DNA from 2 places in the Polycladomyces subterraneus genome. Region 1 is predicted to be linked to the other one. Evidence: riboswitches for the same ligand, from Rfam matches in the RefSeq annotation. Region 1 holds a riboswitch; the other holds the start of a gene.
The links. A riboswitch is a leader RNA that binds a small molecule or an ion and turns the genes downstream of it on or off. The one in region 1 is predicted to bind lysine.
Positions count from the first base shown of each region.

Region 2: linked by a shared signal. The riboswitch ahead of NWF35_RS01610 (aspartate kinase) and the one ahead of NWF35_RS05245 (amino acid permease) in region 1 are both predicted to bind lysine.

Region 1 is NZ_JANRHH010000023.1:1,884-6,336, forward strand. Features, by position in the region: gene gnd (NADP-dependent phosphogluconate dehydrogenase) at 1-563, opposite strand, end outside; gene NWF35_RS05245 (amino acid permease) at 607-2,085, opposite strand; lysine riboswitch at 2,158-2,349, opposite strand; gene NWF35_RS05250 (sterol desaturase family protein) at 2,508-3,137, opposite strand; gene NWF35_RS05255 (aldehyde dehydrogenase family protein) at 3,144-4,453, opposite strand, start outside.
Region 2 is NZ_JANRHH010000012.1:14,550-19,002, reverse strand. Features, by position in the region: gene NWF35_RS01615 (peptide ABC transporter substrate-binding protein) at 1-447, opposite strand, end outside; gene NWF35_RS01610 (aspartate kinase) at 1,068-2,318, opposite strand; lysine riboswitch at 2,445-2,631, opposite strand; gene NWF35_RS01605 (NUDIX hydrolase) at 2,733-3,131, opposite strand; gene NWF35_RS01600 (pseudouridine synthase) at 3,153-3,899, opposite strand; gene NWF35_RS01595 (DUF2935 domain-containing protein) at 4,024-4,453, shown strand, end outside.

The DNA of each region.
Region 1 (4,453 bases):
ATGCCATTGTGCACCATTTTCACATAGTGACCGGCACCGTCCGGACCGATGTAGGTGGTACAGGGTTCCCCGTTTACCTTGGCCGCGATGGCGGTCAGGATCGGTTCCACTTGGGCAAAGGCCTCACGGTCACCGCCTGGCATGATGGCGGGGCCTTTCAGTGCTCCCTCTTCCCCACCGGAAATACCCGCACCGATAAAATGGAGGCCGCGGGCTGACAGCTCCCGACTGCGGCGGATCGTGTGTTGGAAATAGGCGTTGCCGCCGTCGATGACGATGTCCCCTTTTTCCAACAACGGAACCAATTGTTCCAAGGTGCGGTCGGTGGGCTCGCCCGCTTTTACCATCAGGATGATTTTACGTGGCCGCTCCAGCATGCCGACGAACTCTTCCAGGCTGAATGCCCCGCTCAATCGTTTGCCGGCGGCTTCCTTCAGAAGTTGTTCCGTTTTCTCCGGCGAACGATTGTAGACAGTGACGGAGAATCCTTTGCTTTCTATGTTAAGTGCGAGGTTTTTGCCCATAACGGCTAATCCGATCACACCGATTTGTGCTTGGGACACGTTGCGATCATCCTTTCATGATAAGACTCTCAATCCCATCTTCTCAAACTGTGTTGTCTTCGTCAAATCGGCATTCGGACAGCGGTACGACGCGTGTTTTCTTCACCCATTTATAACCCAGCCACAAGAGTAGGAACAGCGGTAAACCGATGTAGGACACAAGGATCCCGTACCAGTCTATATGGTCACCGGTAAACGCCCCGTAGTTTTGTCCCGCGATAACAATGACGCACAGGACGAAGGCGAATATGGGACCAAACGGATACCACTTAGCGACGTAAGGCAAATCGCGCAAGTCCCGTCCCTGGGCGAGGTACGCCTTCCTGAACCGGTAGTGGCTGATCGCAATGCCCAACCAAGCAATAAACCCGGACAATCCGGAGGCGTTGAGCAGCCATACATACACGGTTCCGTCACCGAACACAGAGGCCAGGAAAGCAGTTGCCCCGACCAAAGACGTCACAATCAAAGCGTTGACCGGTACTCCTTTGGCGTTGACCTTGGATAAGAAGCGGGGGGCTTGTCCCTCTTTGGCCATATGCCACAATATTCGGGTGGCAGCGTACACCCCCGAGTTGCCGGCGGAGAGTACGGCGGTGAGAATCACCGCGTTCATGACCGAAGCGGCGAAGGCGAGTCCCGCTTTTTCAAAAACGATGGTGAACGGACTTACGCCGATATTTTCCACACTACTGTCCACCAGCCTGGGATCGGTGTACGGGATCAGCAGACTGATGACGAAAATAGCCAGCACATAAAACAACAGAATACGCCAAAAGACCTGCCGTACCGCTTTGGGGATATTGACCCGCGGGTTTTCGCTTTCCCCGGCGGCTACCCCGATCACTTCTGTCCCTTGGAATGAGAACCCGGCAACCATGAACACGCTGAGTGCGGCCAGCCAACCACCGTGAAATGGTGCGTCTCCGATGTGCCAGTTTTGGAAACCGATTTTCTGTCCGCCGATGATACCGAAGATCATTAACAACCCTGCGGCGATGAACACGATGACGGTAATCACCTTGATAAGTGAAAACCAGTATTCCGATTCCCCGTAACCCTTGACGGAAAGGAGATTCAATCCGATCATCAGCGCCAGGAACAGCGCACTCCACAAAAAAGATGAGCTGTGGGGAAACCAGAATTTCATCACCAGCGTCGCCGCGGACAGCTCGGCCGCAATGGTGATTGCCCAGTTATACCAATAATTCCATCCCATGGCGAAACCCAACGCCGGATCAACAAAGCGGGACGAATAAGTGCTGAACGATCCGGAGACGGGGAGAAACGCCGCCATTTCCCCCAGACTGGTCATCAAAAAGTACACCATGAACCCGACCGCCAAATAGGCCAACAACGCTCCGCCGGGACCGGCCGTGTGGATGGAATTGCCGCTGGCCACAAACAGACCGGTACCAATCGAACCGCCGATGGCAATCATGGTCAATTGTCGGGAACGCAACCGCCGTTGCAGACGGTTGGAATCTTCCGCTTGCAAAGATGGTTTTGAAGTGACTTTCATGTGTTCACACTCCTTTTATAATAAAAAATGCCGTCGAAAGGCTCGACGGCATTGAATACCCGTATCACCTTCCGCCAAGATAGCGCTCCACGTCCGCTTTCAACGACCAGACGTGACAGTCCTGTTCCTGTTCGGAAACAGGCCCAGCCCGCGCGCCCAGAGCATGCGGCGCGGACTTCGGCGGCTTTTCCTTTCAACCGGCTTCCTCGCTGTCCCTGAAGCTCGACCGGCCTACTCATAAAAGCCGCAACCTCTATCTCACCGCGGCGAGATGGAGAAGGCTATTCCATTGTCAACTCGTTCATGAGTATAACGAAATGATCGCGTCAAAACAATGGAATTTTCATCCATCTGAAAGCCCAGCCGTGAAATAGGGCTCACCTGGGAAAACATTTGCCCCTCACGGATTTACCAGACATGTCCTAGTTATACCGGGTGGACTGCTTTTCCAAATCGCGGACGGAGTCACTTTGATCAGCTTCCCGCTCATTTTTGAATGTCCCCATTACCATGTCGAACACCGGGTTGGTCACCCCGTACCAATACTGTTCGTTCTTAAAATGGTGCCACAGGTGCATCTTTTTTAGCCAACGTCCCCAGGGTGTGATCGGCTGGATGGGACGGTGTGCCACATAGTGACACCATTCGTAATATAAGAGATAACCCAGCACCCCGGTGGTAAACGCGACAGTGAAGACGGTATCCCCCGATACGGCGTACACAATGCCGGCGACTGTGGCCACCAGAGGAAAACTGTACCATATCGGCAAAAACAACAGGCGAAGGTCGTCTGGGTCTTTGTGATGGTGATAGTGCAACCGTTGCAATAACCACAACAGCCAAGGGGTTTTCGGTGGCGGGAGATGAAAGAAGAAGCGATGAATCAAGTACTCGCTGAGTGCATATAACACCATGCCGAGCACCAACGCTCCCCAAACAGCTCCTTGATTGAGATGAGGCAGGGTGAATGCGACGCAGGTGGCGAAAACGATACAGGTGACCAAGATGTCGCGATGGCCGAAAAACTCCCGCAGAAACCGGGTTTGCACCATCCCGTTTCATCCCCTTTTTGATCCGGATTTACGCAAAGACGTTGCCAGTAACGTCAGGTAGGATTGGATAAACCGGAAAAACGACCGTTTCCGACCATAAAGGTTGGCCACCAGTGTGCGGAAGGGGATGAGCTTGTTTTGATACGGAAACCAGTGAACCTCCGAGGGCAACCAACCGCGGTCGATCAGCAGAGATTTTTCGTGACAAAAGATTCGGTATCCCTCATCGCCGTGATAACGGCCAATCCCGCTTTCCTTCACTCCTCCGAACGGGAGGTACGGATTGGCGATGGAAAGGACGACGTCATTGATGACCACACTTCCTGTTTCCAATGATTGCGCCACCCGGCGGGCTTTTTCGATGTCATTCGTCCACACGCTGGCACTCAATCCATAGACAGAATCATTGGCCGCACGGATGGCCTCTGACTCGTCCCGAAACGGTAATACACAGATGACTGGTCCGAATGTTTCTTCGCGCATGACAGCTGATCGGGTGTCCACACCCGTCAGGATGATGGGTTGAATGCGGAGGTCGCCAGATTCCGGCCAGTCCCGGGGGTGGATGCCGCTGACCAGTTTGGCTCCGTTTGCGACCGCGTCTTCCACCTGACGGCGGACGATCTCCTTTTGCTGTTCGGTTGTCATGGTACCGAGATCAGTTTCGTCCGAGCCATTCGATCGCAGTCGTGCTACTTCCCGTTTCAGTGCTTCCACAAAGGTGTCGTAAATGGGCTCCTCCACATAAATCCGTTCCACCGACATGCATACCTGACCGTAGTTGGTGAGCGCTCCCCACACCGCACCTTTGATTGCCCTGTTCAGGTTGGCGTCGGCAAAGACAATCATCGGATCTTTCCCGCCCAATTCCAGTGTGGTGGGGATTAATCGTTTGGCTGCCTCCTGCTGAATGATTTTTCCCGTCTGCACTGAGCCGGTGAAAAAGATATAATCCGGGTGTTCCTCGATCAATCGGGCACCCAATTCCTTTTCACCGATCGCCACTTGGACTACGCCTTCGGGAAAACCGGCTTCGCGAAATAGGGATGCGATCCATGCACCGACCCGGGGAGTCACTTCCGATGGTTTGAGAATGACGGTGTTGCCTGCGGCCAGTGCCTCGATCACGGGAATCACCGACAGCTGAAACGGGTAATTCCATGGTGAGATCACCAACACTACCCCACGGGGCTGGTAAGTGACGACGGACCGTTTGCCGATCAGGGAGATCGGCGTACGCACCTTTCTCGGTTTCAGGGCGTGTTTGGCACGTTTTTCCGCATGACCGATGGCATCCAGCACCGTCAGGATGTCAC
Region 2 (4,453 bases), on a different contig from region 1:
TTTGCCCGAGTTGTACGCCTCGCCGTTTTTCAGATAAAACAACTGATAAGCGTACTCCGCCGCGTTTTTCGGGTCTAGCATCCGCTTCCACGCATATTCGAAGTCCTGTGCGGTGACCGGATCACCGTTGGACCATTTGGCGTCACGCAGGTGGAAAATGATTTTTTTCCCACCGTCCATGACGTCCCATTTGGTGGCAATACCGGGAATGGGATTTCCGTTTTCATCCAGACGGACCAACCCTTCCAAAACATGCCGCATAACCAAATCGGAAATTTCATCGGTTCCCTTCAACGGGTCCAGTGCTGGTGGTTCGCTTGTAATATAACCGACGTTAAGTACCTGTTTTTCAGCCATGGCGTTGCTGCTATCCTTACCGCAAGCAGCCAGCAACACCATGCTGAGTACCATAAGGATTGCGGTTGTTGTTGCCACCCATCTTTTCATAGACAAACCCCCTTGAATCTTGCGATCGCGAACGGATCATCCGTTCCAATTAGAATAAGATGAGCAAAACAAGAAAACACTGGACAACCTGTCCGCAACTAGGCGAACAACCTACACTGTCCCTTTTACTATATTCCGTCCCAATAGAAAAAATCCTTCCCCTCTACTCAATTTTCAATTTATTTCACAAATGAATACATCCCAACGAAAGTAGGAACCGGATAAGTCGAGTGACCTACGGGAAACGCCCCGTGATCAAACCAACCTCCGATCCCTTTTCACGTTGGGATGTCAGTGAAAAAAGTGATGATGTTTCCGATTGGAAGTATCAGTACTAAGAGCCTGTCTGGTAAATCAATAGATCGAACTGGGCGGCTCCTCTTTCCCGATTTGTTCACACGCGGTGAAGTCTCTCCCCCTTGGGAAAGGGTTCCCTCCATTTCACCCTTTGTCAGACGCACACTGGATGTCTCTGATCAATCCTTTTATTTGGGTATGCCCGTTTCCCTCATGCTCCTTTCACTTTCGTTCAAAGGTCCGCTCGAGGGAAACAGGCCACCCTTACCGGCAGAGATCCGACGGTACCTGTTCGCCGGATGCAAGTCTCCGTCCGAACTGCGTCACACACCCACAGTCGACGGTACCTCTTGTTGTATATTCACATCCAAACCAAATGCGGTATGCAATTCACGAACCGCATCTTTCGCGCGTTCCCGTGCAATCGCGCAAGAGATTTTGATTTCGGATGTGCTTACCATTTTGATCCGGATACCCGCATCCGTCAAAGCCGTAAACATCCGTGCCGCCACACCCGGATTGGTGACCATGCCTGCACCCACAGCGGAAACCTTGGCCAATCCCGTTTCCGAGATCACTTTGACATATCCGAGCGTCTCGCGGTTCTGCTCGATCACATTCCGTGCCTGCTTCCACTCGTCTTCTCCCACACTGAAAGCCACATCGATCACTTCAGCGTCATGTTCGCTCTGCACAATCATGTCCACATTGATGTGGGCGTCGGCCAAGAGACCGAACAACCGAGACAACGTCTCCACCCGGTTAGGCAAGCCCAGCACCTTGATCCGGGCGACTTTGAGATCATAGGCAATGCCGCGCACATGCAACGTATCTTCCATCGTGACACTCTCCTTTACCCAAGTTCCCGGCTCCTCGGTAAAGCTGGAACGGACCACCAACGGCACATTGTGTTTCATGGCGCACTCGACGGAACGAGGATGGAGAACCGCCGCTCCCAAATTGGCCAGCTCCAGCATTTCATCGAACGAGATTTCATCCAACTTCCGCGCTTGCGGGACAATACGCGGATCAGTCGTAAACACGCCAGGTACATCCGTATTGATCTCGCAATAATCGGCAGACAACGCCGCAGCCAACGCCACAGCAGTCGTATCCGAGCCTCCGCGACCCAGCGTGGTGATCTCCCCGTCCTCACTGATGCCCTGAAATCCGGCAACAACGACGATTTCACCGCGATCCAAACATTGACGAATCTTCTCCGTGTCGATCCGCTTGATGCGCGCTTTCCCGTGCACGGCGTCCGTCACCATACCCGCCTGCCATCCGGTAAAAGAACGCGCGGACAAACCCAACTCGTGCAATGCCATGGTCAAAAGGGCAATCGAGATCTGCTCGCCCGTCGTCAGCAACATGTCCATCTCCCGCGGGGAGGGGTCGTCAGTGATCTGCCCCGCCAGCGCCACCAGCTCATCCGTCTGTTTGCCCATCGCCGAGACGGTGACCACCACCTGGTGCCCTTGGGAATGGACTTCCCTGATTCTTCGTGCCACATTGCGAATCCGTTCGATACTGCCTACAGATGTCCCGCCAAATTTTTGTACTACGATACCCATCGGTTCAATCGGCTCCTCTCCCGCCTTTCGTGATTGCAGGGGATGCGCGGTATACGAAAAGGCGACAGCGGAGATGACAGCTGTCGCCATGTGTATGCACGCGGCTCTTCCAGCCTCACCTGTCCCCTGTGAGATAGTGCTCCACGGGACGCGATGCGTTCCCGTGACAGTGTTGCCCCTGTTCGGCGACAACCCCAGCTCCTCCCCTTCCGGCCAGGAGAGAAACTTCGGCGGACTCCCCTTTCCCTGCCGATCGTCGGGAACCGGCCCTCCCGACAGGTACTCTTGAAGCTCCGCGACCTCTACTCCACATGTGTGCAGTGAGGAAAACTTTTTAGATTCAGTTGTTTTCAAGGTTTTCATGCATTGTAACACAAAACGGAGATTTTGCCAATCGTTTCGTTGCATGTTTATTCAAGATCGCTTGGGTGAAACACCCTGCACTGAAAAAATCGCCCGCAAATATCCTTCCGGTATGCGCAATCCACTGATTTCCCCGCGGTCAAACCATCCCATCGCTGTGTGTTCGTCACTGATTCGAGGAATATCCTTCCCATCCCAATGGCAACGATACGTTACGATCAACACTTCAGCCCCTGGTTGTACCTCATACACCCACACATCCAGCAGTCTTTCCACGTCAACCGGAATACCCAGTTCTTCCCTGATTTCTCGTTTCAAACACTTTTCGGGCGTTTCTCCCCGTTCCAACCTGCCGCCGGGCAACTCCCACTCATCCCGTTCGTTTTGCAACAAACAAACTCGTTTTTGCCTATCCGTCAGCACTCCTTTAACGGACACAGGCCATACCATCTTCGTCATTCCTCCCATTCATCACGCCTGAGAGCCGGATTCCGCTCCTTTCAGCGCCGCTACTTCCTCTTCGGTCAACTCACGGTACTCTCCCGGCTCCAAGCTCGGGTCCAACGGCAACGGTCCCATGGCAATGCGTTTCAAAAAGGTGACGCGCTTTCCCACCGCCTGGAACATGCGTTTCACCTGATGGTATTTGCCTTCATATATGGTCAGTTCCACTTCGGATTTCGGCCCCGATCGCAACACGTTCAGTTCGGCAGGCAGGGTGCGGTAACCATCGTCCAATGTTACGCCACGGGAGAACGCTTCGACATCGGCATCGGTCACCGCTCCTTCCACTTCCGCGTAATACGTTTTCGGTACGTGTTTCTTAGGAGACAGCAGTCGGTGCGCCAGTTTGCCGTCATTAGTCAGCAAAAGCAGGCCCTCCGTATCCTTGTCCAACCTGCCCACCGGAAACGGCTCAAAAAAGGCGTGCTCAGGATGAAGCAAATCCACCACCACCGCGCTTTCCCGATCCTCGGTGGCGGACAACACCCCCTGCGGCTTGTTCATCATCAAATAGATATACCGGCGATAGATGACACGTTCGCCATCCACTTCGATCACATCATCATGCGGATCAACATGCATACCAGGATCATCCGCCCATTCGCCATTGACTGTCACATATCCCGCTTTGATCAGTTTCTTGATTTCCTTGCGTGTACCGTATCCCATGTTGGACAAGATCTTGTCCAGGCGTTGGCGTTTCCGTTCTGCCATCCTACATCCTCCCATCATTTTGGCCCAAGTAATCTGATTGTACCGGATCTTCCTCTTAGATGAAACCGCTCGGCATGACCCAAGCCTCTCAGCTCATATGTTGGCTGAGAAAGGAGGGTTTCAGATGGGTCATGGGGAACGGACGAGGTCAGCCTGGTGGGAACATCGATTTTGGCTGCAGGTGTTGGGGGATCACGCGCGATTTCTGACGGACAATTTGTCCCCCCGGGAGAAAAAAGAAGTGGCCCGAGCTGAATTCTTCATCGAACGGATGGACGCATTGTTAAACCAGGCGCGCAGTCCGGGGGATACCGACCCTGCCGAATTCAGCCGCCTGGCTTGTCGGGCCGCATCGGATATTCGAACGTTCAAACTGCATTTGCTCCAACGTCACCTGATCGGCGATATCGCACTGGGCATGACTCCCACGTTTCTCAATCACATGGTGAATGAAGTGGAGGAATATCTCCGCATTCTCCATTATCTCCAAAAAAATGAACCGCCTCCCCCGCTTCACCCGATCCATCACCATCTCGTATGGTTGCCGGATGCCT